One region of the Stenotrophomonas sp. YJH_SMC_122 genome, then DNA from elsewhere that is predicted to be linked to it. Evidence: predicted binding sites of a transcription regulator. Region 1 holds the regulator's gene; each other region holds the start of a gene.
What was found. The regulator FliA, encoded in region 1, starts transcription of late flagellar genes. The targets are predictions, from matches to a motif close to TAAAGTTTNNCNNNCNNNGGCCGATAA.
Positions count from the first base shown of each region.

Region 2: the regulator FliA is predicted to act here: its motif matches at 3,330-3,356, upstream of AC5P66_RS16355 (methyl-accepting chemotaxis protein).
Region 3: the regulator FliA is predicted to act here: its motif matches at 3,122-3,148, upstream of AC5P66_RS13010 (methyl-accepting chemotaxis protein).
Region 4: the regulator FliA is predicted to act here: its motif matches at 3,579-3,605, upstream of AC5P66_RS13360 (methyl-accepting chemotaxis protein).

Region 1 is NZ_JCAFST010000020.1:25,944-33,213, reverse strand. It holds gene AC5P66_RS19220 (chemotaxis protein CheA) at 1-1,327, opposite strand, end outside; gene AC5P66_RS19215 (protein phosphatase CheZ) at 1,330-1,935, opposite strand; gene cheY (chemotaxis response regulator CheY) at 1,935-2,327, opposite strand; gene AC5P66_RS19205 (RNA polymerase sigma factor FliA) at 2,385-3,128, opposite strand; gene AC5P66_RS19200 (MinD/ParA family ATP-binding protein) at 3,125-4,012, opposite strand; gene flhF (flagellar biosynthesis GTPase FlhF) at 3,999-5,621, opposite strand; gene flhA (flagellar biosynthesis protein FlhA) at 5,767-7,270, opposite strand, start outside.
Region 2 is NZ_JCAFST010000012.1:165,347-172,616, forward strand. It holds gene AC5P66_RS16335 (hypothetical protein) at 1-101, opposite strand, end outside; gene AC5P66_RS16340 (response regulator) at 174-554, opposite strand; tRNA gene AC5P66_RS16345 (tRNA-Leu) at 687-772, shown strand; gene AC5P66_RS16350 (diguanylate cyclase) at 853-1,275, shown strand; gene AC5P66_RS16355 (methyl-accepting chemotaxis protein) at 1,272-3,098, opposite strand; gene AC5P66_RS16360 (DUF5694 domain-containing protein) at 3,615-4,703, shown strand; gene AC5P66_RS16365 (putative quinol monooxygenase) at 4,765-5,055, shown strand; gene AC5P66_RS16370 (hypothetical protein) at 4,997-5,299, opposite strand; gene AC5P66_RS16375 (PAS domain-containing protein) at 5,362-7,270, opposite strand, start outside.
Region 3 is NZ_JCAFST010000009.1:12,595-19,864, forward strand. It holds gene AC5P66_RS13005 (DUF2628 domain-containing protein) at 8-394, shown strand; gene AC5P66_RS13010 (methyl-accepting chemotaxis protein) at 472-3,003, opposite strand; gene AC5P66_RS13015 (NAD-dependent epimerase/dehydratase family protein) at 3,216-4,109, opposite strand; gene AC5P66_RS13020 (S41 family peptidase) at 4,208-5,119, opposite strand; gene AC5P66_RS13025 (MarR family winged helix-turn-helix transcriptional regulator) at 5,170-5,634, shown strand; gene AC5P66_RS13030 (KGG domain-containing protein) at 5,949-6,254, shown strand; partial or broken gene AC5P66_RS13035 (TetR/AcrR family transcriptional regulator) at 6,438-6,563, shown strand; gene AC5P66_RS13040 (VOC family protein) at 6,579-6,929, opposite strand; gene AC5P66_RS13045 (hypothetical protein) at 7,034-7,234, opposite strand.
Region 4 is NZ_JCAFST010000009.1:87,671-94,940, reverse strand. It holds gene AC5P66_RS13390 (GIY-YIG nuclease family protein) at 1-210, shown strand, start outside; gene AC5P66_RS13385 (hypothetical protein) at 218-361, opposite strand; gene AC5P66_RS13380 (LysR substrate-binding domain-containing protein) at 460-1,371, shown strand; gene AC5P66_RS13375 (ABC transporter substrate-binding protein) at 1,355-2,071, opposite strand; gene AC5P66_RS13370 (VOC family protein) at 2,154-2,525, shown strand; gene AC5P66_RS13365 (arylamine N-acetyltransferase family protein) at 2,591-3,430, opposite strand; gene AC5P66_RS13360 (methyl-accepting chemotaxis protein) at 3,634-6,171, shown strand; gene AC5P66_RS13355 (PepSY domain-containing protein) at 6,264-7,270, opposite strand, start outside.

The sequences.
Region 1 (7,270 bases):
TATCCGTGACCTGCTGCTTGGTCGAGAAGCCGGGCAGGAACACCAGGTGCAGGCACTCCTCGCTGCTCAGGCGGGCGGCAGCTTCCGGATCGATCAGGCCCTTCTCACGCGCCTTCGCGCGCAGCTTCTCCGGATCGATGCCGGCGCCATCGTCCTGCACTTCGATGCTGACGTAGTCGCCTTCCTGCTGTGCCGACAGGCGTACGTGGCCCATCCGCGGCTTGCCCTGTGCTTCGCGCAGGTCGGGCATTTCCACGCCATGGTCGATGGCGTTGCGGACCAGGTGCACCAGCGGGTCGGCCAGCGCTTCGACCAGGTTGCGGTCGAGCTCGGTCTCGGCGCCGATCAGCTCCAGGTCCACTTCCTTCTTCAGCGAGCGGGCAACGTCTCTGGCGACCTTGGGAAAGCGCGAGAACACCTTGCCCACCGGCTGCATGCGGGTGCGCATCACCGCCGACTGCAGGCGCGCGGTGGCGATGTCCAGGGTGGACACGGCGCGGTCCAGCTCCTCGTCGCGCAGGCGGGCACGCAGGGTCTTGAGCCGGTTGCGCGACAGCACCAGTTCGCCGATCAGGTTGACGATCGCGTCCAGGCGCTTGGTGTCCACGCGCACGGTGTGTTCGGCTTCGGCCAACGGCTTGGCGGCCGGCTTGGCCGCCGGTGCCGGTGCGGTCGGCGCGGCCGGTGGGCGTGGTGCCGTGATCGGTGCGGGCGCTACCGCAGCGATGGGCCTGGCGCCGGGTGCGGCGCCACCGTGCAGCTGGTCGAGCAGGGCCTCGAATTCGTCTTCGCTGATCAGCCCGTCGTCGGCCTTCTTTGCCGGCGCCACCGCGGTCGGCGCGTTACCCCCGTGCAGCTGGTCGAGCAGGGCCTCGAATTCGTCGTCGGTGATCAGGTCGCCGCTACCGGCCGCCGCTACCGTGGCCGGGGCGGCCGGCGCGGCGGCGCCTCCGTGCATGTCGAACTGGGCGATCAGGTCCGGCGGCGCATAGCCCGGCTCGGTGCCGGAGGAAACTGCATCCAGCATCGATTGCAGGTAGTCCAGCGATTGCTGGGCGGCATCGAAGTGATGGGCCTGCAGCACGGCCTGGCCCGCGCGCGCGATGCCCAGTGCTTCTTCGGCGGCGTGGCACAGCTCGACCATGGCGGTGACGCCGAGGAAGCCGGCGCCGCCCTTGAGCGTGTGGTAGCCCCGGAACACCGCGTTGAGCTGTTCGGTGTCCTGCGGTGCCTGCTCCAGCGACACCAGCTGTTCGCCCAGGCGATCCAGGATTTCCTGCGCCTCGATGATGAAATCGGCAGTGATGTCGTCGGATACCGCGCTCATGCTTACAGCCCCAGGTCCGACAGCAGGTCGTCGGCGTCGTTCTGCGAGACCGCGTGGCGGTCCAGTCCCTTCAGTGCCGGCCCGGCCAGATCCGGATCGGTGCGATGCTGTTCCGGCGGCAGGCCGAGCGCGCCGAAGCCCTCATGCACGCGGCGGACGATGCCGACGACGCGACGGATGATCTGCCCGGTCAGGTCCTGGTAGCTCTGGGTCAGGGCGATCTCGGTGAGGTTGTGGCGGATGCGCTCGAGCTGCGCATCCTGGCCCGGCTGCAGGCCTTCGGCGCGCAGCTGTTCGGTCAGGCTGCGGCATTCCTCGGCCAGGTCCAGGGTGCGGTGCGTCGCCTGTTCGGTCATCGCCACCACGTGGTCCAGGCGTGCGCAGGCATCGTCCAGTTCGCCGGCCTCGCTGGGCACGGTCGGCAGTTCACCCAGGGCCTGCCCGAGCTCGCGGGCCAGCCGCGAGAGGCCGCTCATCATCGGCTGCGTGCGCAGCGCGACCAGTCCGTCGATGCGTTGCCGCCAGGCGGTTTCGTCACCGGACTCCAGTGCGTCCAGTGCTTCCTGCAGGCGCAGGGCGAGGGCGTTCTTGTCGACCGTGGTATCCATCAGGCGCTGGCCGCCAGGCGTTCGAAGATCTTGCCGAGCTTCTCTTCCAGCGTCTGCGCGGTGAACGGCTTGATGATGTAGCCGTTCACGCCGTTCTGGGCGGCTTCGATGATCTGTTCGCGCTTGGCTTCGGCGGTGACCATCAGCACCGGCAAGGTCTTCAGCTTGGCATCGGCACGGATCGCCTTCAGCAGTTCGATGCCGGTCATTACCGGCATGTTCCAGTCGGTGACCACGAAATCGAACGGCTGGCTCTGCAGCAGCGACAGCGCGGCATGCCCGTCCTCGGCTTCGGCGGTGTTGGTGAAGCCCAGATCGCCCAGCAGGTTCTTGACGATGCGACGCATGGTCGAGAAGTCGTCGACGATCAGGATGCGCATGTTCTTGTTCAAAGCAGAGTTCCTTTGTTGTTCATTCCGGGCGGCCGGGGGCAGCTGCCTCGGGGATGTTCATTCTTCGAGGCCGGCGTCGACGGCCTCGAATACCTTCAGCCGGCCGCGCAGGCGCAGCACGGCCTGGCCGTGGATCTGGCAGACCCGCGACTCGCTCACGCCGAGCACCGCGCCGATCTCCTTCAGGTTCAGTTCCTGCTCGTAATAGAGCGAGAGCACCAGCTGTTCGCGCTCGGGCAGGTGGCCGATGGCCTTGCCCAGCTCGCGACCGAACTCGCCACGCTCCAGCACCTGTTGCGGGGTCGGGCCGCCCTGGGCGACGGTGTCCAGCTCGCCCTGGTCTTCGATGCGCGACTCCAGGCTCAGCACCTGGCCACGCGCAGCGTCTTCCATCAGGCGCAGGTATTCGGGCAGTGGCATCTCCATCGCGGCGGCCACTTCGGTGGCGCTGGCGGCGCGGCCGCTGCTCTGTTCCAGGCGGCGGATGGTGGCCGCAGCATCGCGTGCGCGGCGGTGCACCGAGCGCGGCACCCAGTCGCCACGGCGGATCTCGTCGATCATCGAGCCACGGATACGGATCGAGGCGTAGGTCTCGAACGAGGCGCCCTGGTCGGCGTCGTAGCTGCGCGACGCTTCGATCAGGCCCATCATGCCAGCCTGGATCAGGTCGTCGACTTCGACGCTGGCCGGCAGGCGCGCGGCCAGATGGTGGGCGATGCGCCGCACCAGGTCCGAGTGCTGGGCGATGACCTCGTTGGCCGCCGAGCGCTGGACCTCCCTGTATTGGGCCGCGCCTTTCATGCTGCCACCCCGCGCTGCTTGAGGATGCGTTCGAGGAAGAACTCGACGCCGCCACGTGGTTCGGTCGGCGCCTGCCAGCGGGCCGTGCGGCGCGCGATCTCGGTGATCGCCAGTGCGGACGGGCTGGACGGGTAGGCCTTTACCACCGGCTGCTGGCGCTGCACCGACAGGCGCAGCCAGTCATCCTGCGGCACGCAGCCCAGGTAGTTCAGCGAGACATCGGCGAGGAACTTCTCGCAGACGCGGGTCAGCTTCTCGTACAGCACGCGGCCCTCGTTGGGGTCGCGCACCATGTTGGCCACCACCTGGATGCGGTCCACGCCCCGTTCGCGCGACAGCACCTTGATCAGCGCGTAGGCGTCGGTGATCGACGCCGGCTCGTCACAGACCACCACCACGGTGTCCTGCGCGGCCTGGCAGAAGGTCAGCACGCCGTCGGTGATGCCCGCGGCGGTGTCCACCACCATGATGTCCAGCTCGCGTTCCAGCTCGGAGAACACGTTGACCAGGCCGACGTGCTCGGCCGGGGCCAGCTCGGCCATGTGCCGGCGGCCGGACGCGGCCGGGACCACCAGCACGCCGTTCGGGCCTTCGACGATGACGTCGTCCAGCGAGCAGCGGCCGGCAACCAGGTCGGCCAGCGTGAAGGTGGGGTTCAAGCCCAGGATCACGTCGATGTTGGCCAGGCCGAGGTCGGCGTCCAGCAGCAGCGTGCGCTTGCCCATGCCGGCCAGCGCCACGGCCAGGTTGGCCGACACGTTGGTCTTGCCCACGCCGCCCTTGCCGCCGGTCACGGCGATGGTGCGCACAGGGCCGAGCGGCTCGCTGCGGGTGGCCGACAGCGGGAAGGTCTTGGTCAGCTTGGCGTACTCACGCGACGGCATGGTTCAACTCCGGGTTGCAGGGCATATCGGCCGCTCGGCGCAAATCTTCAAGGCGAAGTACGAGATTGGCCGCACTGGCCCGGTGCAGGTCGTCCGGAACGTCCTGGCCATCGGTCACCCAGGTGATCGGCAGGGCGTGGTCGACGGCCACCGACAGCGCGTTGCCGAAGCGGCCGGTTTCGTCCAGCTTGCTCAGCACCAGGCCCTGCAGGTTGGCGGCACCGAAGCGGCGGACCACCTCGTCCATGTCGCCGAAGCTGGTGTTGGCCGGCAGCACCAGAAGGGTGCGGACCTGGCGCGCGGCGCGCAGCCACTGCAGCTGGGCGGCCAGGGCGCGGTCGCGCGGGCCCAGGCCGGCGGTGTCGATCAGCACCAGCTTGTAGTCCTTCAGACGTTCCAGCAGCTGGTCCAGGTCGGTGCCGCTGTTGGCCTCGTGCACGGCGATGCCGAGCTGCCGGCCGTAGCCATACAGCTGCTCGCGGGCGCCGATGCGGGTGGTGTCGGTGGTGACCAGGGCGACGTCACGCGGCGCGTGCTTCTCGGCGAACCGCGAGGCCAGCTTGGCGATGGTGGTCGTCTTGCCGGCGCCGGTCGGGCCCACCAGTGCGATCACGCCGCCTTCCTCCAGCGGGTCGACCGGGGCGATCGGCAGCTTGCGCGAGATCAGCCCCAGCATCAGACCGCGGCCTCGGTGCGCCTCGGTCTCCAGCGGAATCTGCATGGCGACGTCGCGGGCCAGGCCAGCATCGAATCCGTACTCGTCCATCAGGTCCAGCGCGGTGGCGCGCACCGGGCAGCCGCGCAGGCGCTCGTCGGTGAAGCGGTTCATTTCGCGCTCGATGACCTGGCGCATGCCGGCCACTTCCTGGCGCAGCTGGCGGATCTCGGCGTCGTCCTGGGCGACCACGGTCAGCACCGGGGCTGGGGCGAGCATGGGCGTCGGCGCGGATTCGGCAATGGCATCGGTCAACGCCGGTTCGCTGGCGGCGACCTCCGGCTGCGTTTCGGACAGGGCTGCGGTCGGCAGCGGCGGCGGCTGCACCGCCGGCGCCACGCTTTCGTGATGTGCCTGGTGCGGCGGATCGATCTGGAAACGGGCGCGGTTGGCCGGCGCGGCGACGGCCGGTGCCGGTGCAACGATGGCCTCGGCGAACGGGGCGAAGATCGGGTCCGGCAGTGCCGGTTCATTGACGGCGGCGCGTGCCAGCGTGGCGGCGAAGCCGGTGCTGCCGCGGGTCGGCACGATCTCGTCGGCGCTGTCCAGGGTGCGGCCGGTAGCGCCCACTGCCGCACGGGCGAGGGCGGCCACCGCCGAGGTGGTGGCGGCAACCGGTTCCGGTGCCGGGGTGCTGCTGCGGCGGCGGGTGACGGCGGCGATCACCGCGTCGGCGGCGGTGCGCGGCTTGGGTGCCGGCGGCGGTGCAACGTCACGGCGCGAGGCTTCCAGTGCGCGCTGCACGGCGCTCTCGTCGTAGTTGGCGGCGGCGACGATCTCGATGCCTTCCTCGATCCGGCGGTTGGACAGGATCACGGCGTCAGGACCATGCTCCTTGCGCACCAGGTTCATGGCCGAGCGCATGTCGGCGGCGACGAATCGTTTGATTTTCATGCTGTGGTCACGAGGCGAAGACGGCGGGGTGGCGGTCGGGGAACTCGGGTGGTCGGTGGTCTGCACGGTGCGGGTTCCCCTTGGTGTCTGTCTGTTGCGTTGGTTCGAAAGTGGTGTCTGTTTTCTGGCGCATCGGCGGGCGGCGTCAGCTGATCGTTCCGACCAGCTTCAGGCGCTTGTCCTCCGGCACCTCGCTGTAGGCCAGGACCGACAGCGACGGAACGCTGTGGCGGACCAGGCGGGCCAGCGCGGCGCGCACCGGGCCAGGTACCAGCACGACCGCGGGCTCGTTGCGGGCTTCCTGCTTGCTGACACATTCGGCCAGGCTCTGGTGCAGTCGCTCAGCGAGTCCGGGTTCCAGCGCGGCGCCGTTGCCCTGCGTGGACTCCTGCAAGACACGTTCCAATTGCGGGTTGAGGGTGAACACCGGCAGCTCCGCCGACATTCCGGCGATCTCCTGCACGATGAAGCGGCCCAGCGCGGTGCGCACCGCGGCGGTCAGCACCGCCGGGTCCTGGCTGCTGGGCGCATGTTCGACCAGTGCCTCGGCGATCTTGCGCAGCTGGCGGATCGGAATGCGCTCGACCAGCAGGTTCTGCAGCACGCGCACCACCGCCGACAGCGGCAGCGCCTTCGGCGTCAGATCTTCGACGAGCTTGGGCGCGCTCTTGGCCAGGTTGGCCAGCAGGTGCTGCACTTCCTCATGGCCGAGCAGCTCGGGAGCATGTTCGCGGATCAGGTGCGACAGATGGGTGGCGACCACGGTGGCCGGGTCGACCACCGTGTAGCCCAGCGTTTCGGCCTGGGCGCGCTGGTGCGGCTGGATCCAGGTGGCATCCAGGCCGAACGCGGGGTCCTTGCCGGCGATGCCCTCTAGGGTGCCCAGCGCGCTGCCCGGGTCCAGTGCCAGCTCGCGATCCGGATGGATTTCGGCGGTGGCCACCGGCACGCCATGCACCAGCACGCGGTAGCCGTTGGCCGGCAGTTCCAGGTTGTCGCGGATGTGCACCGAGGGAATCAGGAAGCCGACATCCTGGGTCAGCTTGCGGCGCACGCCCTTGATGCGCGCCATCAGTTCGCCGCCCTGGTTGCTGTCCACCAGCGGAATCAGCCGATAGCCGACCTCCAGGCCCAGCGGATCGACCGGGCGCAGTTCGTCCCAGCTCAGCTCGGCAGTGGGGGCTGCGGCGGCTGGGCGCCCGAGCGCAGTGAGCGCGGCGGCATCGGTGCCACCGCCTGCCGCATCGGCAGCCGGCGCCTTACCCTTGCGGTACAGCTTCCAGGCGATGAAGCCGAGGATCGCGGCCAGCGTCAGGAAAGCGACGTTGGGCATGCCCGGCACCAGGCCGACCACGCCGATGATGCCGGCGGTGATCGCCAGCGCGCGGTACTGGCCGAACACCTGGCCGGTCATGGCCTGGGCCATGTCCTGCGAACGCGAGGCGCGGGTGACCAGCATGGCCACGGCGCTGGAGACCAGCAGGGCCGGCAGCTGCGCCACCAGGCCGTCACCGATCGACAGCAGGGTGTAGGTGGCGGCGGCGTCGCCGAACGGCATGCCATGCTGCAGCACGCCCACGGCCAGGCCGCCGAGCATGTTGATGAACAGGATCAGGATGCCGGCGATGGCATCGCCGCGGATGAACTTG
Region 2 (7,270 bases), on a different contig from region 1:
TGGAAACAGGGCTGGCCGCACCATGCGGCAGACGCCGTACCACCGAAGACCGTCATCGAAAGGACACCCGCAGCAACCATGCGCTTGATCCACTTCTTCATGCCACTCTCCTTGTAGGCCTGAGCATTCAGGCCTTGGCAGCATATCCCTCCTGCCGGTCCGCAGTGGGATGCTCAGGCCTTGACGCTGGAGCGGCCAACCGCACGCGCCAGCGCGCGTGACAGATCGGCCGACAGGTACGGCTTGACCAGCAGCAGGCCGGCCGACATCGGCGCCGGCAGCTGCTCGGCCAGCATCCCGCTGGCCAGCACGAACGGAATGCCACGCGCCGAAAGCGCTGCAGCCACTGGTTCACTGGTCTCGTTGCGGGCCAGCCGGTAATCCAGCAGGGCCACGTCAGGAGTGCTCTGCTCCAGCAGCCGCAGGGCCTCGGACACACTCGCTGCAAGCCCGACCACAGTCGCACCGGCGTGCACCAGCTGCATCTGCAGCAGGGCCGCACTCATTTCGTCGTTCTCGACCACCAGCACCCTCAGGTCCTGCAACACTGTCATCGGCTACCGCTCCTGGAGGCAATTGCTCGCTGGGAGTATAGCTATCAATGGGCCAATGCCGACAGGAACCGCCCTCATAGGCCCTCCTACTATGCATCGCCTGCCGACCTCGGTTACACTCGCACGCTGCCTGCCGGTGTGGCGGAATGGTATACGCAGCTGACTCAAAATCAGCCGGGGGTGACCCCATGAAGGTTCGAGTCCTTTCACCGGCACCACTGCATCAAAGGCCAGGTCCATGACCTGGCCTTTTGCATTTCCCAGGCCCGAGCGCCGGCACTGGCAAGCATGCCCCAGCATGCCCTGCCCGCGCGATTGCCCCTCCTTCGGCGTCCGACGCAGTCGCCTGTCCCACTACTTCCCGCTGCCGGGCGTGATCGAGCACAAACGCCGACGACCAGTTGATCGGCACCGGCGGCGGCTGGCCCGCTACGGCGGCGAGGAGTTCATCGCGGCCCTGCCCGCGCCCGACGCCGCCCAAGCCCTGGGCCTGGGCGGCGTCGAGCGCCGCCATGGAAGCCGCCGCCTGCCCGCCGCAGAGGCCCATGTGACCATCAGCGTCGGCGTAGCCTGGCAGGCCGCGCATGAGCAGGCCGACCCACGAGGCCTGGTCGAGCGGGCCGACCAGGCCCTGTACCGGGCAAAGCATGCCGGCCGCAACTGCGTGCATGCTGCCCCGGCGCTCGAGGCCGGGGAACAGCACTCCGACCGCCGGGCCTAGACCGCGCGCAGCACCGCCGCGCCATGCAGGTTCCCCGCCCCACCGTGCACGCGGAAGCTGGCCACGGTCTGCAGCAGCTGCGCTGACTGCTCCTCCATGCTGCGCGCCGCGGCCGAGGCTTCCTCGACCAGCGCAGCGTTCTGCTGGGTGCCCTGGTCGATCAGATCGACAGCGTGGTTCATCTGCTGGATGTCGTCGCTCTGCTGCTGCGCGGCCGTGCTGATCTCCGACATCAGGTCACTGACCCGGCGCACGTTGACCACGATCTCGTCCATGGTGCGGCCAGCGCTCTCGACCTGCGCGGTGCCGGCGCCGACATTGGCCACCGACGCATCGATCAGTTGCTTGATCTCCTTGGCGGCACTGGCCGAGCGCTGCGACAGTTCGCGGATCTCGGTGGCGACCACGGCGAAGCCACGCCCGTGTTCGCCCGCACGCGCCGCCTCCACCGCCGCGTTCAACGCAAGGATATTGGTCTGGAAGGCGATGCCGTCGATCACGCCGATGATATCGACGATGCGCCGCGAGGATGCGTTGATCACCGCCATGGTCTGGACCACTTCGTGCACCACGTTGCCGCCGCGCGCAGCGACATCGGCAGCCCCACCGGCCAGCTGACTGGCCTGCCGTGCGTTGGTCGCAGTGCGCTGCACGGTCTCGGCCAGGCCCTTCATCGACACGGCGGTCTCCTCCAGCGACGCTGCCTGCTGCTCGGTGCGCTGCGACAGATCGCTGTTGCCCTGCGCGATCTCGGTGGCGCCGACGGCGATGGTGTCGGCGGCGAACTTGATCTGGCCGATGATCGCGGCCATCGCCTCGACCAGCGAATTCACACCTTCGCACAGCTCGGCGATCGGCCCGTTCTTGTCGGCGGTGGACACGCGCCGGGTCAGGTCGCCCTCCTTGGCGGCCGCCACCACTTCACGGGTCTGCGCCACGGCGCGCTGCATGGCCTGGTTCTCATGCACCTGCGCGGTGATGTCGGTGGCGTACTTGACGACCTTGAACGGCTTCCCATTGAGATCCAGGATCGGATTGTAGGACGCCTGGATCCAGACCTCGCGCCCGCCCTTGCCGAGGCGCCGGTACTGGCCGGCATCGTATTCGCCACGGCCCAGCTTCTCCCAGAACTGCCGATACTCGGCACTGCCACGATGCTCGGGCTCGACGAACAGCGAGTGGTGCTGGCCGCGCACGTCGTCCAGGCTGTAGCCGGTGGCGGCCAGGAAGTTGTCGTTGGCCGACAGGATGCGGCCGTCCATACCGAACTCGATCACCGCCTGCGACTTGTCGATCGCCGCCAGCTGCCCGGCCGAGTCGGCCGCCTGCAACTTCTGCGCGGTGATGTCGGTGGCGAACTTGACCACCTTGTAGGGACGCCCCTGCCGATCCAGTACCGGGTTGTACGAGGCCTGGATCCAGATCTCGCGCTGGCCCTTGCCGAAACGCCGGTACTGGCCAGCGTCATATTCGCCACGACCCAGCCGCGCCCAGAAGTCACGGTATGCAGCGCTACGCGCCTGCTCGGGATCGACGAACAGGGAATGATGCTTTCCCTGGATCTCCTCCAGCCGGTAGCCCATCGCCTGCAGGAAGTTGTCGTTGGCCTGCAGGATGGTGCCATCGAGGGCGAACTCGATGACCGCCTGGACCCGGTGCAGCGCCGCAACCTGGGCTTCCAGCTCGGCACGGCCATCCGACACGGCCTCGGTGCCGGTGCGGTGCTGGGGTGCCAGCGCGCCCAACAGGGCACGCCACGGCGACCAACGGGTATGCAGCTCGGCCGGCGCCTGCGCACCTGCCGTGAAGCCTGGAATGAGCATTGTCTGATCCTCGGTGTCCGGTAAGCGGTTGCGACCCGACGGGCGGGATGCCCGACGGCAACTTCAGTTGCCAGGGACTACAGGTGCCAACCGGCACCTCTCGAGCGACTACCAAGAACGTCTGCTGCGGGTGCGATCGGCATTTGGGAGTGGCGGAACACACAGCGCGGGCCGCCCATCGGGGACGGCCTGGGGTCCTGCGGCGGGCCACTGGAGCGGGATCCAGAGGGAATATCGGCGATGCGATCGGTGGCTTTAGCCGGATTCCGCGACGCCCGTCGCAACTTCAGATGCGGCTGCAGGGATGCGGTAGACAATCGCGATGTACTTCACATTCTGCCCCCGCGCGACGGGGACACCGCCGAGCGGTTACGCCAGGCGCCAGCTGGGCATAGCCTTGCCGGGCACGATGCAGTTCAAGCCCAAAAGGTTTGCATGACCAACGGGCGATTCCGCGGCAGGTGAAAACGGCCAGCATGCAGCGAACCGCAGGATGCGCACTGACACGGAGATCGCATGTTCCCACGCTTGGCCAGCTTCCTGATCCTGGGCCTGTGCAGTACCGGCGCCCTCGCTGCAGATGCCACCTATCGGCCCGCCTTTCAGCCGGACCAGCTGAAGGGGCCGCCTGTCGGGCGACCGAACGAGGTGCTGGTACTGGGCACCGCCCACCTGTCCGGCCTGCCCAAGTCCTTCCAGCCCGCCTTGCTTGAACCGTTGCTGCAGCGACTGATCGCCTGGAAGCCCGAGCTGATCGCCACCGAAGACCTGTCCGGCCTCCAGTGCGATTCCATGCGTCGCTACCCGGCACGCTATGCGGAGAGCGTGGCCACCTACTGCTTCGACACCACCGCTGCGCAGGCTGCCACCGGCCTGGACGTGCCCGCAGCGAACGCCCAGGCCGAGCGCCTGCTTGCGACTTGGCCGGACGAGCCGATGCCCGCCCAGCGTCGTCGGCTTGCAGCATTGTTCCTGGCAGCGGGCGAACGCGGCTCGGCGCAGGTGCAATGGCTGCGCCTGCCTGCGTCCGAGCGCAAAGCCGGCGATGGGCTGACGCCGGCCCTGGTCGAGATCCTCGGCAAAGGCCTGGTCCGCCGCAATGAAACCAGCCTGATCGCCGCCGTAGTTGCCGCCCGCCTCGGGCATGAACGGCTGTGGGCCGTGGACGACCACACGGCCGATTCTCCCACACCGGCCGAGGATGAGGCGGCGGCCAGTGCAGCCATCACCGGTGCCTGGAACAATATGCATTCGCGGGCACGACGGGAGGCCGATGAACGCCTCGTGGCCAATCTGGACAAGCCCGGCGGCGTCATGGCGCTGTATCGGGATTACAACAGCCCGGCGGCAGCGATGGCAGCGTACCAGAGCGACTTCGGCGCGACGCTCGTCGAGCCGTCCTCCAAGGCGTTCGGCCGGATGTATGTCGGTTACTGGGAAACCCGCAACCTGCGCATGGTCGCCAACATCCGCGACGTGCTCGGCCTGCACCCTGGCAGCCGAATGCTGGCCATCGTCGGTGCCTCGCACAAGGGCTACTACGAGGCCTACCTCAATCAGATGCACGACGTGCAGCTGGTCAGTACGGACGCAGTATTGCGTTGACCAGGATAGGTGCACGCGATGCGCTGGCACTATCCTGCAAGGCCCGTCTGCAGGTGCCGACATGCTGAAAGTGATCGCCGAGGATTTCATCCATCCCGATGCGGTGGACACCGTGCTTCCCCTGTACCGCGAGCTGGTCGCATGCACGCAGCGAGAGCCGCTCTGCCTCGGCTATGAACTGTTCGTCGACCACAAGGACCCCGGGCATTTCGTCTTCATCGAGCAATGGCCAGACCGCGACGCTCTGGATATCCATTGCGCCAGCGAGCACTTCCAGCGTCTGGTGCCTCAGATCAACGCGTTCCAGCGCGCACCGTGCCGGGTCCTGCTGATGGACGCCGCACGGATGTAGTGCCGGAAGCGAGACGCCCGCCGTCGCCGCGGCCATGCCGCCACAGCAACACGCAGGCCGCAACCGTGCAGGCCAAGCTCAGGACCAGCAGCGCGACCGCGCCTTGCTGCAACACGGGCAACAACGCCTGCGCGTGCGGGTCCCCGCGCAGCTGTTCGGCGCGCAGGCAGGTGGCCAGCGCCAGGCACCAGCCGACCAGCGCCGGGATGAACATGCGTACCGCAACCGGGTTCCAGGCCTTCATGGGTTCACCTGCTTGAGTGAAGATGCGCGCAGTATTCGCGCGCGTCCTCTCACAGGCTGAGATCAGTCCTCGGCGGCGTCGGCATCGTCGCCTGGAAGCCCCGACAGCTCGCCCTGCACCTGCACGTTGTTGCGCCCCAGCGCCTTGGCCCGGTAGCACTGTGCATCGGCAGCGGCCACTGCCTGGTCCACGCTCATGCCCCCCGCCAGGGGCGCGATGCCGATGCTGGCACCGACCCGCAGCCGATGCTGATCCCACGGAATGGACAGCGCTGACAGGGTCTGCAGGAGTTCACCGCCGATCCGCGCGGCACGACGCGGCGTACACCCGGACAGGATCACCGCGAACTCGTCGCCGCCCAGCCGCGCCACCACGTCCGAATCACGCACACCATGTCTCAGCACACTGGCCACCGCCCACAGCACGGCATCGCCGGCCAGGTGGCCCCAGGTGTCGTTGACCGGCTTGAAGCGGTCCAGATCGATGTACATCAGCGACGCGGCCTGCCCGGTGCGCTCGACACGGGTGATCGCCTGCTGCAGGTGCACCTCGAAACCGCGGCGGTTGCTCAGTTCGGTCAGTGGATCGATCTCGGCCAGGTGGCGGGCTTCGCGCTGCCGCGCCCGCTGCTGGGTGTCGTCGCGCAGCACCCACACCGCGCCGCGCACATGGCCCTCGTCATCGCGCAGCCAGGCCCGCGTCAGGTCCACCGGCACCGTTGCCATGCCCAGGCGCAGCAGCAGGTCGGCGTGCAGATCCACCGCGTTGCTCTCCGGGTCCAGCAGTACCGACACATCCAGTACCGAGCCGGGCGCGTACTCGGTGGTCAGCGCCAGCACGTCCTGCACCCTGTGCCCGGCCAGCGACAGCGCGCCATCACCGGCCAGGGTGCGTACCGCGGCCGCGTTGGCATAGTCGATGCGGCCGTCAAGGTTGACGCTGAGCACCAGGTCGGCCACCGCATCCAGGGTGATGCGGCTGCGCTGTTCGCTCTCGAACAGCCGTTGCTCACTGCTGCGCTGGGCGGTGATGTCCTGGATCTGCGACACGAAATGCAGTGGCTGGCCATGCTCGCTGCGCACCAGCGACACCGACAGCCGCGCCCAGATGATGCGGCCGTCGCGGTCGAGATAGCGCTTTTCAAGGTGGTAATGGCTGCGCCGTCCGGCCAGCAGATCCTGCACCAGGGCCAGGTCGGTCTGCAGGTCATCGGGATGGGTCAGGCGCTGGAAGTCGACCTGCAGCAGCTCTTCGCGCGGGTAACCCAGGATCCGGCACAGCGCATCATTGACGTCCAGCCAACGCCCCTCCAGCGACACCAGTGCCATGCCCAACGCCGCCGACGTGAACGCACCTGCGAACTTTTCCGCCGACAGCCGCGCTTCGGCCCGTGCCTGCAGGATTTCGGTGATGTCGATGGCCATGCCGACATAGCCGATGCGTGCGCCATCGGCACCTTCCATGCGGCTGATCGACAGGCGCACCTGGCGTGGCAGGCCCTCCTTGCGCAGCAACGTCCACTGCCGCGAGTAAGTCTGCCCGTCAGCGCGAGCACTGAGCGCTTCGAACACGTCGGGAAGGTTGCCCTCGGCATCGGCCAGCGGCCCCAGCCAGGCTTCCAGTTCCCCCGGATCGTGGAACGCATCGAGCCGGCGCTGGCCGACCACCTCCGCTGCGCTGTAGCCCAGCAGGCGCTCCGCACCCGTGTTGAACAGAGTGATGGTGCCATCGGTATCGGTGGCGATCACCGCTACCTCATCGGACGCATCGACCACGGCCTGCAGGCGTTGGCGGGTTTCGGCCGCGTCCTGCCTCGCCTGCTGCAGCTCGGTGACGTCGGCATGGGCACCGGCCATCCACAGCGGCATGCCCTGCCCGTCCCATTCAAAGACGCGGCCACGGTCCTGGATCCAGATCCACTGGCCGTTCCTGTGGCGCATGCGCAGCAGGCAGGCGTAGTTGTCGCTGCGC
Region 3 (7,270 bases), on a different contig from region 1:
TTTCCCAATGAATACCACTGACCTCTCCCAGTTCAGCCCCAAGTGGCAGTTCCGCTTCAACTTCTTCCGCCAGCACGGCGCCCCCAAGAACCCCGGCTTCAAGCAGGCCTGGAAGGCACTGTCCTTTGGCGACCGCCTGAAGATCAACCTGAACTTCTTCGCGTTGTTCTTCGGTGCCATCTACCTGCTGATTCTCGGCATGTGGCGCAAGGCACTGGTGGTGATCGGCATCAACATCGCGCTGGCCATCGTCACCATGTTCCTCCCGGACATCGTCGGGCGCATGTTGTTCATCGCCATGAACCTGCTGGTCGCCTCCAGCACCAACTACAGCTACTACCTGGAAAAGGTGGAAGGACGCGCCAGCTGGAATCCGTTTGAAGGAATGTTCTGAGCCATCAGACCTGCGCAGGATGCGCGGCAAGGATGCATCCGACGCCCGGCACCCGCCGGGCGTCTTCGTTTCCGGCATCAGGCCGCGCGGCGGGCCATGCCCTCCGGCTCGGCCTGCAGGCGGAAGCGCGACACCGCCACCGCCAGCTGCTCGGCCTGCTCCTCCATCGCACGGGCGGCGGCACTGGCTTCCTCCACCAGCGCGGCGTTCTGCTGGGTGGTTTCGTCCATCTGCACCACGGTCTGGTTGACCTGCTCGATGCCGGCCGACTGTTCGCGCGACGCGGCCGAGATCTCGGCCATGATCTCGTTGACCCGGCCGACCTGACCGACGATGTCCTGCATGGTGCGCCCCGCACCGTGCACCAGCTGCGCACCGGCACCGACCTGGGCCACCGAGGCGTCGATCAGCTCCTTGATCTCCTTTGCAGCACCCGCCGAACGCTGCGCCAGCGCCCGCACTTCACTGGCCACCACTGCGAAGCCACGGCCCTGTTCACCGGCGCGCGCCGCTTCCACTGCGGCATTCAACGCCAGGATGTTGGTCTGGAACGCAATGCCGTCGATCACCGAGATGATCTCGGCGATGCGCTGCGAAGACGCCTCGATCTGCTCCATGGTGTGCACCACCTGGCTGACCACCTGGCCGCCTTCGCTGGCCACGCCCGCTGCGGAACCGGCCAGCGTGTTTGCCTGCAGCGCATGGTCGGCGTTCTGGCGCACGGTGGAGGTCAGTTCTTCCATCGACGCGGCGGTTTCCTCCAGGTTGGCGGCCTGCTGTTCGGTGCGGCGCGACAGGTCGCTGTTGCCGGCCGCGATCTCACCGGCGGCCAGGCGGATACTGGCTGCCGACTGCTGGATCTGGCCCACGATCTGGGTCAATTGCTGCACGGTGCTGTTGGCATCGTCGCGCATCACCGCAAACACCCCGTGGAAGTCGCCCTGCATGCGGGTACTGAGGTCACCGGCGGCGATCGCGCGCAGCAGCGTCGACAGTGCCGCCAGGTTGTGGTCGCTGACCTGCATCATTGTGTTCAGGGTCTCCACCATGCGGCGGAAATCATGGTCGAAGCGCAGTGCATCACCGCGCACGGCGAAGTCACCGGCGGCGGCGGCGGCGGCCAGCTGCTGGATCTGCTCGTTGATCGCAGCCAGGTTGCGCTTGGTGGTCGCCATTGCGGCAGTGAACACCGCCTTCTCGCCCGGCAGCGCTTCCATGTCCACGCTGAGGTCGCCCACGGCATAGCACTGCATCACTTCAACCAGGCGCTGGGTGACCGCATTGCTGGAGGCCACCAGCTGGTTGCTGTCGGCCACCATGCGGCCGTACTCGCCCGGGAAGGCCGCAGCATCCATGCGATAGCTGAGTTCACCGGCATCGTGGCGGCGCGCCATTTCGGCCTGCGCAGCCATCACCGACTGCAACTGCCCACGCATGCCCTGCATCGCGTCCAGCAGGCGCCCCACTTCGTCGTTGCTGCGCGCCGGCAGCGTGCTGTCCAGCTTGCCGGCGGCGACATCCCCGGCCACGCGCACCGCTTCGGCCAACGGGCGGATTGCCAGGCGGCGCAGCAGCACGTAGACACCGGCGCTGAGGGTCAGCGCGGCGATCACGCCGACCAGCAGGGTCAGCCACAGCAGCTGGCGTGCCTCAGACACGATCACCGCATGCGGCATCACCACGCCCAGCGCGAAGCGTTGCGGGGCTTCGCCCACGCGCAGCGGCACGTACACGCGTACGTTGCCGGCCGCGTCGGGGCTGAAGGCCTCGAACGGACGGTCGGCGGCGATGTCGGCCAGCATGCTGCGGGTCAGCGCATCGTTGCGCGGCTTGCCGATCTCGGCGGCATTGGCCGAGGCCAGCACCACGCCCTTCGGCGACAGCAGTTCGACGCGGCCAGCCCCCATCGGCTTCAGCGTTGCCAGATGCTTCTGCAGCGCTGCCAGCGAGAAGTCGACGGTGAATACACCGAGGAACCTGTCGTTCTCGATGATCGGCGTGCTCAACGTGCTCATCAGCACCTGCTGCCCGGCGATGTCATACGCATAGGGTTCGCTGACCTTGGGCAGCTTGTCGCGGCTGGGCACCATGTACCAGTCACCGGAACCGCTGGCAGTCTCGGTGTAGTCGGTCATCACCGACTGCTGCGGTTTGCCGTCTTGCCAGGCCCAGTAGCTCATGTAGCGGCCGGTGGCATCGTGTGCTTCGGTATTGACGAACTCCGCATCCTTGCCGTCGAAGGCATCGGCCTCCCACATGGTGCTCTTGCCCAGCCATTGAGGATGAGCACGCAGCTGTTCGCCGAGCACCGCCGCCAGGCTGGCGCGGTCGGGGATGTCACCACGGGCACGCTGGGCCAGCACGGCCTCGACCATGGCGTCATTGCTGGCGAAAGCGGTGCCCAGATCAGCCGCCACCTGGCGCGCCTCGGCGTTGGCCTCGCTGGTCATGGTCTGGCGCGAGGCGCTGATCAGACTGGCGCTGGCCTGCCGGTAGATCAGGAAGGCGGTCAGGCCGAAGCACAGCAGCGCGATCACGGCGGTGCCCAGCATCAACTTGTGGGCGATGCTGCCCGGGCGTTGGGCAGTGGCAGAGCGGGAAGAAGACATGGGAGGGTCCGCAGGGCAGTTCAGGACGACCGGCACCACGAGGGCACCGCGCAGGCGCGCGATCCGTCGCGCAGGCCACCGGCCGCCGGGGCGCGCCCGGCGCTGGAAGCGCACTGGGTTAGCGGCCGCCCGCCAACGAGGTTGAGGCGGTAGGCCTGCACATTCCTGAATCCGCTCAGGGTCGGCTCAGCGCCCCCCCCCTCGCGATGCCCTCACTCGGCCACGCGGTCCTTGATCCACTGTGCCCGCGGCAGTACCTCGATGCTGCCGACGGCATACTGCTGAAGCACGTCGTCCGGCCCGAAGCACGGTTTCCAGCCCAGCGCGCCGCGCAGGCGGGCACTGTCGTAGACACGGTCGATGCTCAATGGCAGCGGCCAGCCACGGCGTTCGAATTCGGCCAGCAGCTGCGGCGCGCGACGGGCCAGCACGCTGCGCGGGTGGGTGGCCAGCTCCAGGCAGTCCTCGCGCCGGAACGGCGTCGGCGCACAGGCAAGGTAGCGCGCGAACGGGGCGCCTTCGTCGAGCAGCAGTGCAGCATGTGCGCTGGCCACATCGCGGGCGTCGATGCCGCGGTGCAGGCGGAACATCGCCATCCGTTCGGGCGGTTCCGGGAAACACCGGCCCATGCGCAGCACGCGAACGCTGAAGCCCGGCGTAGCGGCGGCTTCGGCCAGGGTCTCTGCCTGCAGCTTGGTACGGTGGTAGATCGTGCGCGGCAGCGGCTCGGTGTCTTCGTCGATCCAACGGCAGCCACCGGCCACCACGGCATGGCCATACAACGCAGTGGTGCTGGTCAGCACGAAGCGCCGTGCACCGGCTTCGCGTGCCGCCTGCAGCAGGTGCGCCGTGGCATCCACGTTGATCTGCTGGAACACCGCATCCGGCACCAGGCCGACATGTGGGGCATGCAGGGCCGCGGTATGGATGACCGCATCCACGCCCTGCATCGCGCGCGCGACGGCCTGCCGATCGCTGACATCGGCAATGATGCGCGTGGTGGCAAAAGGGCTGCGGTCCAGCCCCACCACTTCGTGGGCGGCCGCCAACGCACCGAAGATCGCGCGCCCGATGCGGCCGGAACTGCCGGTCAACAGAATCTTCATTGAGTCCATTCACTCGAAGCGCCCGGGAACTACCGGGATGCTTCGATTCTAGGCATGCAATCGCGCATCCGCGATAGGACAGCCATGCAATCGTGCGTTCATCTTGACGACTTCGCAGGCGCCAGCAGTTGCCGCGCGATGAACAGCGGATCGTCGCCGCCGGCCACATCAGGCCTCACGCCAGTACGTTCCCAGTTGCCACCGGTGCGCAGATTGATGGGTTGCCGGTCGGGAATACTGATCTGATAGCCATCGGGCAGAAGCACAGGATCACCAAACATATGCGCGGCACCGCCACTGCGCGTGCCGACAATCCGCGCGCGGCCCAGTGCCTGCAGCGAATAGGCGACGAATTCGGCCGCCGAAGCGGTGCGGCGGTCGATCAGCACCACCAGCGGTTTCAGGTACGCAGGCAGGCTGGCAGGCGGCAGCGGTACCGGCGTGCGCCGGCCGCGCTGGTCCAGCTGCTGCACCGCGTCGATCTTCGCGTCCAGCAGCGTGCGTACCAGCAGGTCGGCACTTGCATCGTCGCCGCCCCCGTTCTGGCGCAGATCCAGCACCAGGCCATCGGTGTCAGCCAGCACGGTAAGGGCCGCAGCGAACTTCGGGCGCGCCAGATCCAGCGGATAGAAGGTACTCAGTCGCAGGTAGCCAATGTTGCCCTCCATCACCCGCACCTCGCGCACGCCGGCACCATTGCTGCGGGCATCGGCGCGCCAGGCCATCAACCAGTCGTCCTGGCCGGCCGCTGCGTCCACGCGTTCAACGTGGAAGTGGCCATCGAACATGTCCAGGTCCTGGTTCAGGCGTGCGCTGAACGCAACCGGATCCGAACAGCTGTCCGCATAGCGCTGCTGCATCGACCAGGTGCGCAGGGCATCGGCGATACGGGCGCCCTCCGCCTCGTCAAGGTACTGCGCCTGCACGGCGGTGGCCGCCGCGCGCAGCACTCCATCCTGCGCCGGGCAGGCCGCTACCAGCAACGCACCGAGCATCCAGGACACTGCCATCAACCACCTCCGCGTTGAAGATATATAAGCACTTATATATCATCCCGGTCATGGATCTCCAACACGCCACGCTCGGCACGTTGCTGCGCGCCCTGCTCGACCAGCTGGACCCGGCGGTCGAGCAGGCCTACCGGGACCTGCAACTGGACTACCGGCCCCGCTACACACCGGTGCTGCGCACGCTGATGGCGCGGGGCCCCTGCCGGATCAAGGACCTGGCATCGGCCTGCGGGCTCAGCCATTCGGCGCTCAGCCAGACCGTGGCGGCGATGGTGCGCGATGGCTGGCTGCACGCGGCCAGCGGCGACGATGGACGTGAACGCATCCTGCAGCTGAGCCCGCGCGCGCAGCGGGCGCTGCCTGCGCTGCAGGCGCAATGGCAGGCCACTGCCGTAGCGGCGCGCAGCCTCGATGCCGATCTGGGGCAGCCGCTGGAGCAGGTACTGCGCGAAGCACTCGCCGCGCTCGAACAGCGCCCCTTCACCCAGCGCCTGCAGGACGCGCGCCGGCGCTGACGCGCTCCTGCTCGGCGGCCATCTCGATTTCGCTGACGAAGGTCCAGCTGCCGTTGGTCACGCGCAGTCCGCCTGGGCCGGCGCAGCGCAGGCCAGCAAGACAAGCCATCCGAATCTGTGGATGGTCCTTCCCTGTGCGGGCAGCCAACCCCATGTTCGCCCGCCCTGGCCAAGCAGGGCGGTGCGCGCAGCAGGGTACTTGCGCCGTGAAAGGCAGCACGGTGCGGCGTGAAGGCAGCAACGCCGGTGCGGACACTCCCTTAGCCGGGCAGCGGCAAGGATGAGCTTCCCTTCCATGCAACGGGAGACTTCCCATGGCCGACCAGCACCACGGCACTTCCCATCGTGGCTTCGCCTCGATGGACCAGGACAAGCAGCGTGCGATCGCCGCAAAGGGGGGACGCGCCGCGCATGCGTCCGGCAATGCACATGAGTTCAGCCCGGCCGAGGCACGCGTGGCCGGCCGCAAGGGCGGCGAGGCGATCAGCCGCAACCGCCGGCATATGGCAGCGATCGGTCGCGAAGGCGGGCACGCTCGCCATGCCAATGCACGGCAGCAGCAGCGGCAGGGGGCCGAAGCGACGCCAACGAGGGACGGTCCACAACGCCAGCAGGGCTGACCGCGGCGCGTTCAGGCGCGTCTGCGCTGCCGGAGCAGCCCGGGTGCCGCGAGCAGGGCCAGCACGCCGGAGACGGTCATCGCCCAGCCGGAGCCGCTGGCCATCGCGCCGCGATGCCAGGCCAGCGTCTACGTCCCGGGCAGGGATGACGGCGGCTGCAGGATCAGCGCGCGCGCCTGCGTGGCCACCGATGACCTGATCGCTGCGCCCGCGCAGGACGCGGACACCTTCATTGCGGCGGTGGTGGCCGATTGCCTACGCATGGTTGGCGTGTCACCTCGCCCCGCGCGCGCCACCAGGCGCGGCTGAGGCACTATCCACCGCTCAGGCGTGGGCGAGGATGTTCAGCAAGCGACCGAACGGATCGCGGACGAAGAAGCGCCGCACGCCCCAGGGTTCGTCGGCCGGGCCATATTCCAGCGCAATGCCCGCCGCGCGCATGCGCTCCAGCACGTCCTGCAGATTGTCCACTTCGATCGACAGGTCCGGCACTGGCGTGCCGGAGCCTCCTTCACTGGCGAAGCTGACCTGCGCCAGCGCACTGCCCTGCCCGCCGTGGGTGACGATCCAGCCATGGTCCATCACCACCGGCATGCCGAGGAGCTCGCCATAGAACGCCGCGGCACGTGCGGGATCGGGCGTGGCGATGTTGGCGACGACACGCTTGACGGCCATGTTCCACTCCAGCAGGAAGAATGCGTCGAGACTGCCCGACCTCGCGCACGAACAGAAGAGCCCCGCCACGGACGGGGCCCGTCTTCAGCCGAGCATGGCCGGGCTTACACCGCGCCGCAGCGCTCCATGACACATCGATCGTATTCGTACTGGCATTCCATGGCATCACCACCACCGGATACACACGCCTGGTAAGCCTTCCAGCAGGGCAGATCGCAGGGCTGGACCGGTCCGGCCACGGCCACCGAGCCGCTGCAGGCCAACGCGAACACAGCACCGGCGATCACTTTCCTGAAAGTACGCATCGACATCACTCCTTGATAAGCCTGGTGAGCCCAGGC
Region 4 (7,270 bases), on a different contig from region 1:
CTGAAGGCATGGCTGCAGGCTGCGCTGCGCCTGCGCATGGACCGGCTGCACGACTGGGCTGTGGTGCAGCTTCCGGAAGAGGAAGGCCTGCGGATTCCAGGTGGCCCCGGTGAGGGCGTGCTGCGTGACACCCTCGACGGTTGCCGGACACTGGATATCGATCCAATGCCATGGCTGCCTGAACACGTCCAACGCTGGTACACAGGTTGAGCCGCGTTCAACGGGTCCCCGGCTGCTGAACCGGCGTGGCCGGTCGCGCCGCGCACGCAGGGGAGGTGGTGGACGGGCTGGCCAGCTGGCGTGCCAGCTCGGCGTTGGCCACATGGCCGTGCAGGAACAACAGGCTGCCGAAGATGTTCATGAGCGTGCCTCCACTTGAGTGGATTGCACGATACGGGCAGCATGGGCGCGCAAAAAGCGACATTTCCGCAAGCATGCCTTGAGAGGAATTCAAGCCTGATGTCCCGTCCACCCCTTCATGCCCTGCAGGGTTTCGTGGCCGCCGCGCGGCTGGGCAACCTGTCACGGGCAGCGGCGTCGATGAACCTGACCGTCAGTGCGCTCAGCCATCAGATGCGCCAGTTGGAAGAGCGGCTCGGGCAGCCACTGCTGGTCCGCCAACCGCGTGGCGTCGCCCTCACCCTGGAGGGGCAGCGCCTGCTCGACCAGGTCGGCCCGCATCTGGATGCGATCAACGAAGCCTTCCAGCCCTATGCGGCCCGCGCCGAGCACGTGCTGACGATCAGTGCGGTGCCGTCGATGGCGTCGGCATGGCTGGTGCCGCGCCTGGGTCATTTCGTGGCCGAGCACCCACAGATCGAGATCAACCTGCAGTCGAGCGAGCGCCTGATTGATTTCGAGCGGCAGCGCCAGTTCGACGCCGCGCTGCGGCTGGGCAGCGGGCAGTGGCCGGGCCTGGTGGTTGAGCCGCTGTTCGACGAGTGGCTGCTGCCGATGGCCAGCCCGGCGCTGATCGAACGCATGGGAGGGATCGACCGGGTGCCACTGAACCAGTGGCCGCTGCTGGGGGACCCCGATGGTGCGTGGGGTGCCTGGTTCGCGTTGAGCGGGCAGACCCCGCCGTCGCGCTTCGTAGCGGTGCTGGATGATTCGGAGGCACACCACCGTGCGGCGCTGGACGGGGTGGGCGTGGCGCTTGGGCGGGTGACGCGGGCGCGCTTGTTGCTGGATTCCGGGCAACTGGTGGCGCTGTCCAACCTGCGCCTGAAAACCGCCTGGCCGCATTGGCTGGTCTACCCGCAGCGATCGGCCCGCCATCGCGGCTTTCTCGCCTTCCGCGACTGGCTGCACGCGCAGGCGGCCGAGCACGTCCGGCACATGGCGGACGCTACACTCATCGCACCAGCGTGACCGTCTGCCCGCCACGCGCGAACGCCTCCTCCAGCAGCGAGCCGGACTTGATCGCCTCCACTTCCTCGAACAGCGCCTGCAGCGCGTCGGCGGGGCGCGACGCCGGCGCCGCCACCGCCTGCTGGATCGCGGTGAAACGGTCGGCAAGCACGCGGTGGCCGGGATGCGCCCGCGCCCATGCCTGCAGCGGCTGGCGCACGCCGGCGGCGGCATCCAGGCGCTGCAGGTCGAACAGGGTGATGGCCGCCGCCGACGTCTCAGCCCGCTCGATCATCGCGTGGCGCAGTTCACGGCTGAGAAACAGGTCGTAGGCTGCACCGCGGCCCACCGCGATGCGCAGCCCCTCGCGGTCGAGGTCGTTCACCTGCTGCGCAGGGCTATCGTCGCGCACCAGATAGGTGCCTTCGATCTCCACGTACGGAGCACTGAAGGCGATGCGGTCGGCGCGTGCCGGATCGATGGCCAGGAAGGCCAGATCCCAGCCGTCTTCGCCTCCCGCAGCGACCACCGAGGCCGCGGCATCGTGACAGGTGAAGCGTGCCTGCACACCCAGGCGCTGCGCCAATGTCGTGGCCAGCTCCACTGACGGTCCGCGCGGTGAGTGCGCATCGCCGTGCGCCAGCACCGGGTTGCCCAGGTTGATCGCCACGCGCAAGAAACCATGCGGTGCCAGCGTACGTCGATGGTCGGCCAGGGACATGCAGGACTCCGCGAGGAAAGGGGCACCCAGCATGCCAGCGCTGCCCTGCAAGGGGGTGTCAGTATCCGGTTATCCTGCGCGCATGAATCCGATCCTGCACGTCGAGATACCGGTCCGTGATCTGGCCCGGGCCATCGCGTTCTACCAGCAATGGCTGCAGGTGGCGGTGGGCCAACCCATCGTGCTGCACGACTGCCGGATGGCCTATCTGCCGTTTTCCGATCCGGCCGCCGGTGCCAGTGTGGCGCTGGTGCACGGCGCGGACTACCGGCCCTCCGAGCAGGGTGCGCGCATCTACATCGGCGTCGATGACCTGGAGGTAAGCCTGGAGCGTGCACTGCGCGCGGGAGCTGCGTTGCGCTTCGGACCGGCCGACGCGGGCGACTGGCGCGTGGCCGAGATCTGCGACAGTGAAGGCAACCGGATTGCGTTGCAGGCGCGCGCGGTTGCGTAGAGCCGCGCCCATGCTCGGCTGCTGTTGACCCAGCAGCCCAAGCTCAGCCGAGCATGGGCTCGGCGCTACAAGGTTGCGGCGCGTGAGCGCTGCAGCCAGTCATTGATCGCCGGGTCAAGCCGCGGGTCTTCGGGCAACTGCATGCCGAAGCGTTGCTGCAGTACCTCGCGCACGTCGGCAACATCGTGCAGCGGACGCTTGTCCGGTACCTGGCCGGGGCGGTACTCGGTGTAGTTGCCGCTGCCGATGGTGCGTCGCCAGTCCGGCCCGGTCAGCGACGCGCGCAGTTGGCCAGGGAAGCTGGAGTCGGGATGGGTGCACACGTACCAGTTGCCCACCACGTTGTCGATCGGTGCGGGCACGTGCAGGTCGAAACGGTACATCGATCGCCAGCCGTCGCCGGATTCGGCGGACAGCACGAAATCCCCGTCAACGGCCAGGCGCTGCAGCAGGTACCGCTCGTGTGGCGTGGCCTGCGGCTGCGGATCATCCAGGCGCAGCGGTATGGTCGGGGTCAGGCTGCCGAAACCTGCATCCACCAGCCAGTCATCGCCCTCCACCTGCACGCGCAGCAGCAGATGGGTACGTGCGGTCAGTTCGCCGTCCTGGGCGGCCAGCAGCACGCGGGCGCTCAACGGCTGCGCATCGAAGCCCAACGCCTGCAGCAGCGCCAGCAGGCCGCCATTGAGTTCGAAGCAGTACCCGCCACGGCGCTCGTCCAGCAGCTTGCGCTGCACGCTGTCCAGGTCGATCGGCACCGCATCGCGCAGCAGGCAGCTGAGGGTCTCGAACGGCAGCACTGCGTTGTGGCGCTGCTGCAGCAGGGTCAGGCCGGCCAGGGTCAGCGGTGGCGGTGCATCCAGCTGCAGGCGCTGCAGGTAGCGGGGGACATCGAGGGTGGTCATGGAGGCACCGGAACGGGGAGGGGCGTCCACTGTGCTCCCCCAACCGGGGTTGAGGTCAAGGGCGATGGTCGTGTCACGCCAGCGTCGCCTGCACCCGGTACAAAGGCCGCGTCCGCCAGTCATCGCTGGGCCAGGACGACGAAAGCTCTAAAGTTGCCTTGAATCCGGCCGATACAGGTGCGTCCTTCTGCCTGGAGTCTGTCATGTCGGCCGTTGTCCTCCACCTCCGGTCCCTGCGCACGCGGCTTGCGGCGCTGCGCCCGGCGTCCTCCGGCCTGCTGCCGTGGCTGCAACCGCATCGGCTGAGCGTAGCCAACAAGCTCAAGGCGACCTTGTGGGTCTGTGGCTTGGGACTGGTCGCAATCGCCGCCGTCTATGCCTGGACCGGGCATGCCAACACGCAGGCTGCGCGCAGCCAGGCCAGCTACCAGCGCGGCAGTGATCTGGCCGCGCGCCTGGCCACGCGGGTGGCCGAAGCGCGCCGCCTGCAGATCCAGTATGCACGCAGTTTCGACGATGCCGATCGCGACCAGCTGCTGGCCGTGCAGGAAGCGCTGCAGAGCGACCTGCAGGTGCTGCGCGCGATGCCGATGGATGCCGGCCGGCGCAAGGCCCTGCAAGCGCTGACCGAAGCTGCAGGCGCGTTCTCGCAGGGTGTGGCCGCCCTGTTCGAACGGGTCGACGAGATGGGCCGTGGTGAGGCCGGCCTCGCCGCGCAGCTGCAACAGGCTGCAGACACGCTGCAGGGGCAGGTGGATGCGCAGCAGCGGGATGCGCTGGCGTTGTCCCTGCAGAAGATGCGTCGGCAGGAGGCGCTGCTGCTGCTCGACGGTGACTCCACCCACGCCGACCGCGCCAGCGAAGAAAAGCTGCCGTTCGATCTCGCGCTGGCGGGCCTGCCCGCGGATGCGCAGGACACCCTGCGCACCGGAATGGAGGCGTATCAGGCCGCGTTGCTTGGGTATACCGCTGCCCGTGTCGGCCTGGATGTGGAAGCGCAGTCGCTGCTGGATGCCGCTGCGGGTGTAGCGCCTGCGCTGGCCGCATTCCAGCAGGCACAGGTCGCGGCACTGGCCCGTGCCCAGGCCCGCCAGCAGGCTGGTGCGCGCACCATGAGCGTGCTGTTTGCATTGACCGTGCTGCTGGTCGCCGGTGTGCTGATCACCAGCCTCGTGCTGGTGCTGCGTGCAGTGCGCCAGCCGATCCATGACACCCTGCGCTTCGCCAGCGACATCGCTGACGACCGCCTGGACACCACCCTGCGCGTCTACAACGCCAACGACGAGATCGGCCAGCTGGCCCAGCGCCTGGTCGACATGCAGCAGCGCCTGCGCGCGCGTATCGAGACCGAGCGTGCCGTGGCGCGCGGCAACACCCGGGTGCGCCAGGCATTGGACAGTGCGCAGACCGGTTTGATGGTGATCGATGCAGAAGGCCTGGTGGCGTATGCCAATCCGGCTCTGCTGGAGCAGCTGGACCTCCGGGACCAGGATCTGGTGGGCAGCGACGCGGTACGCCTGCATCCGGCGTTGGCCAGCCTGACCGGCGTGCGCCAGCGCGAAGAGCGCGAGATCGGCCATGCCGGCACGCGCTACCAGCTGATTGCCAACCCCGTCATCGACGAAGGGCAATTCCTCGGCGTAGCGGTGGAATGGCGTAGTCGTGCGTTGGAGACCCTGCTGGAAACCGAGGTCGCTGCCCTGGTCGATGCTGCAGCACACGGCGACCTGCACGGTCGCATCACGCTGGACGGCAAGCAGGGCTTCGTGCGCACGTTGTCGACCAGCATCAACCGCCTGCTGGCGACGTTTGAAACCAACCTCGGCGACCTGCAGGCATTGCTGGCCGCGCTGGCCCGTGGTGACCTCAGCGTGCGCATGGAGGGGGAGCTGCAGGGCGTGTTCGCGCGCATGCGCGATGATGCCAACGCGACGGTCGCGCAGCTGGGCCGCATCGTCACCCGCATCCAGCACGCCACCTCCCGTCTCGATAGTGGCGTTGGCGAGATCGTTGCCGGTCATCAAGATCTGTCACAGCGCACCGAGCAGCAGGCCGCCAACCTGGAAGAGACCGCCGCTTCCATGCACGAACTGACCGATACGGTCGGTCGCAATGCTGATGCCGCAGGCCGTGCCGACGCGCTGGTCAAGGGTGCGGCTGCGGTGGCGCAGCGCGGTGGCGAGGCCGTCGGCCAGGTGGTGGCGACCATGCAGCGCATCAGCGAGGCGTCGCGGCGGATCGGCGACATTACCCAGCTGATCGACGGCATCGCCTTCCAGACCAACATCCTCGCGCTGAATGCTGCGGTGGAAGCGGCGCGTGCCGGTGAGCAGGGCCGCAGTTTCGCCGTGGTGGCCGCGGAAGTGCGCCTGCTTGCACAACGCAGCGCAGAGGCGGCCAAGCAGATCAAGGGCCTGATCGAGGATTCGGTGGCGCGTGTGGGACAGGGCAACCAGCAGGCCGAACAGGCCGGCACCACGATGGGCGAGATCGTCGGCAGCGTGCAGCAGCTGGCCGACCTGCTGGCGGGTATCCGCAGTGCGTCGCAGGACCAGCATGCCGGCATCGCACAGGTGAACCAGACCATCGTGCAGATGGAAGCCAGCACCCAACGCAACGCCAGCCTGGTGGAAGAGGCCGGTGCCTCCACGGCGCAGATGCAGGTCCAGGTGCGTGCCCTGGCTGAAGCGGTGGGCGCGTTCCGGTTGCAATCGACACCTCAGTCGCGCGCGGCGGCCTAGTCAGCCGAGCGTGGGCTCGGCGCTGCATCGGCTGCAGGAACACTGTAGAGCCGAGCCCATGCTCGGCTCACACCAGCGTTCGGCGGCAGGAATCAATACACGTCGCGGCGGTAGCGCCCGTTCTCCAGCAGCGTTTCCACCGCTTCATCACCCAGCGCGGTTCGCAGCACCTGGTCCACGCCTTCGGCCATGCCCTGCAACGACCCACAGACATGGATCACCGCACCGCGCTGCATCCAGTCGCGCAGCGTTCCGGTGGCCGCCTGCAGGCGATCCTGCACATAACCGCCGTCACCATCGCGCGAGAACGCCAGGTCCACCCGCGCGAGATGGCCATCGGCCTGCCACGCTTCGATCTCGTCGGCGAACAGGAAATCGTGCGCACGCTGGCGTTCACCGAACAACAGCCAGTGCCCGTGCTCGCCTGCCCGGGCGGCTTCGCGCAACAGGCTGCGCAGCCCGGCGATGCCGGTGCCGTTGCCGATCAGCACCATCGGCGCGCCAATGACGCGATGGAAACCGGGGTTGCGATGCACGCGGGCGACGATGCCGGCATCGATCGGCGCATGCAACGACAGCCAGCCCGAGCCCAACCCGGCGCGACCGGCGGTGTCATGCACCAGCCGCACCACCAGCTCCACCACGCCATCATCCGTGCAGGAGGCGATCGAATACTCGCGGCTGGGCAGCAGCGGCAGCCCGGCCAGCCACAGGCAGGCATCCTGCACCGCCAGCGCAGCATCGGCCTCGGGCAGCTCGCGTTCACTGGCCAGCGCCAGCAGCGTGCGCGGATGGCCATCGACCAGCAGTGGCTGCAGCGGATCCAGCCCATGCGCCTTCAACACGGCACCGGCATGCTGCGCATTGTGGCGGGGCGCGATGTGCAGGATGTCACCCGCCTGCCACTGCACGTCGGCCGGTGCGGCAAGACGGATACGCCAGATGGCTCCGCCGACGCTGCCCGGGTTGAGGCGGTCGCGGCCGAGCAGGCGCCACGCATGCATCTGCGTAGCCGCAGGCAGCACGCTGTCATCGGTGACGATGCCGGTGAGCGTACCCAGCTGCTGCTGCCACTGGCGCAGTGCCGGCACCGAAGCGG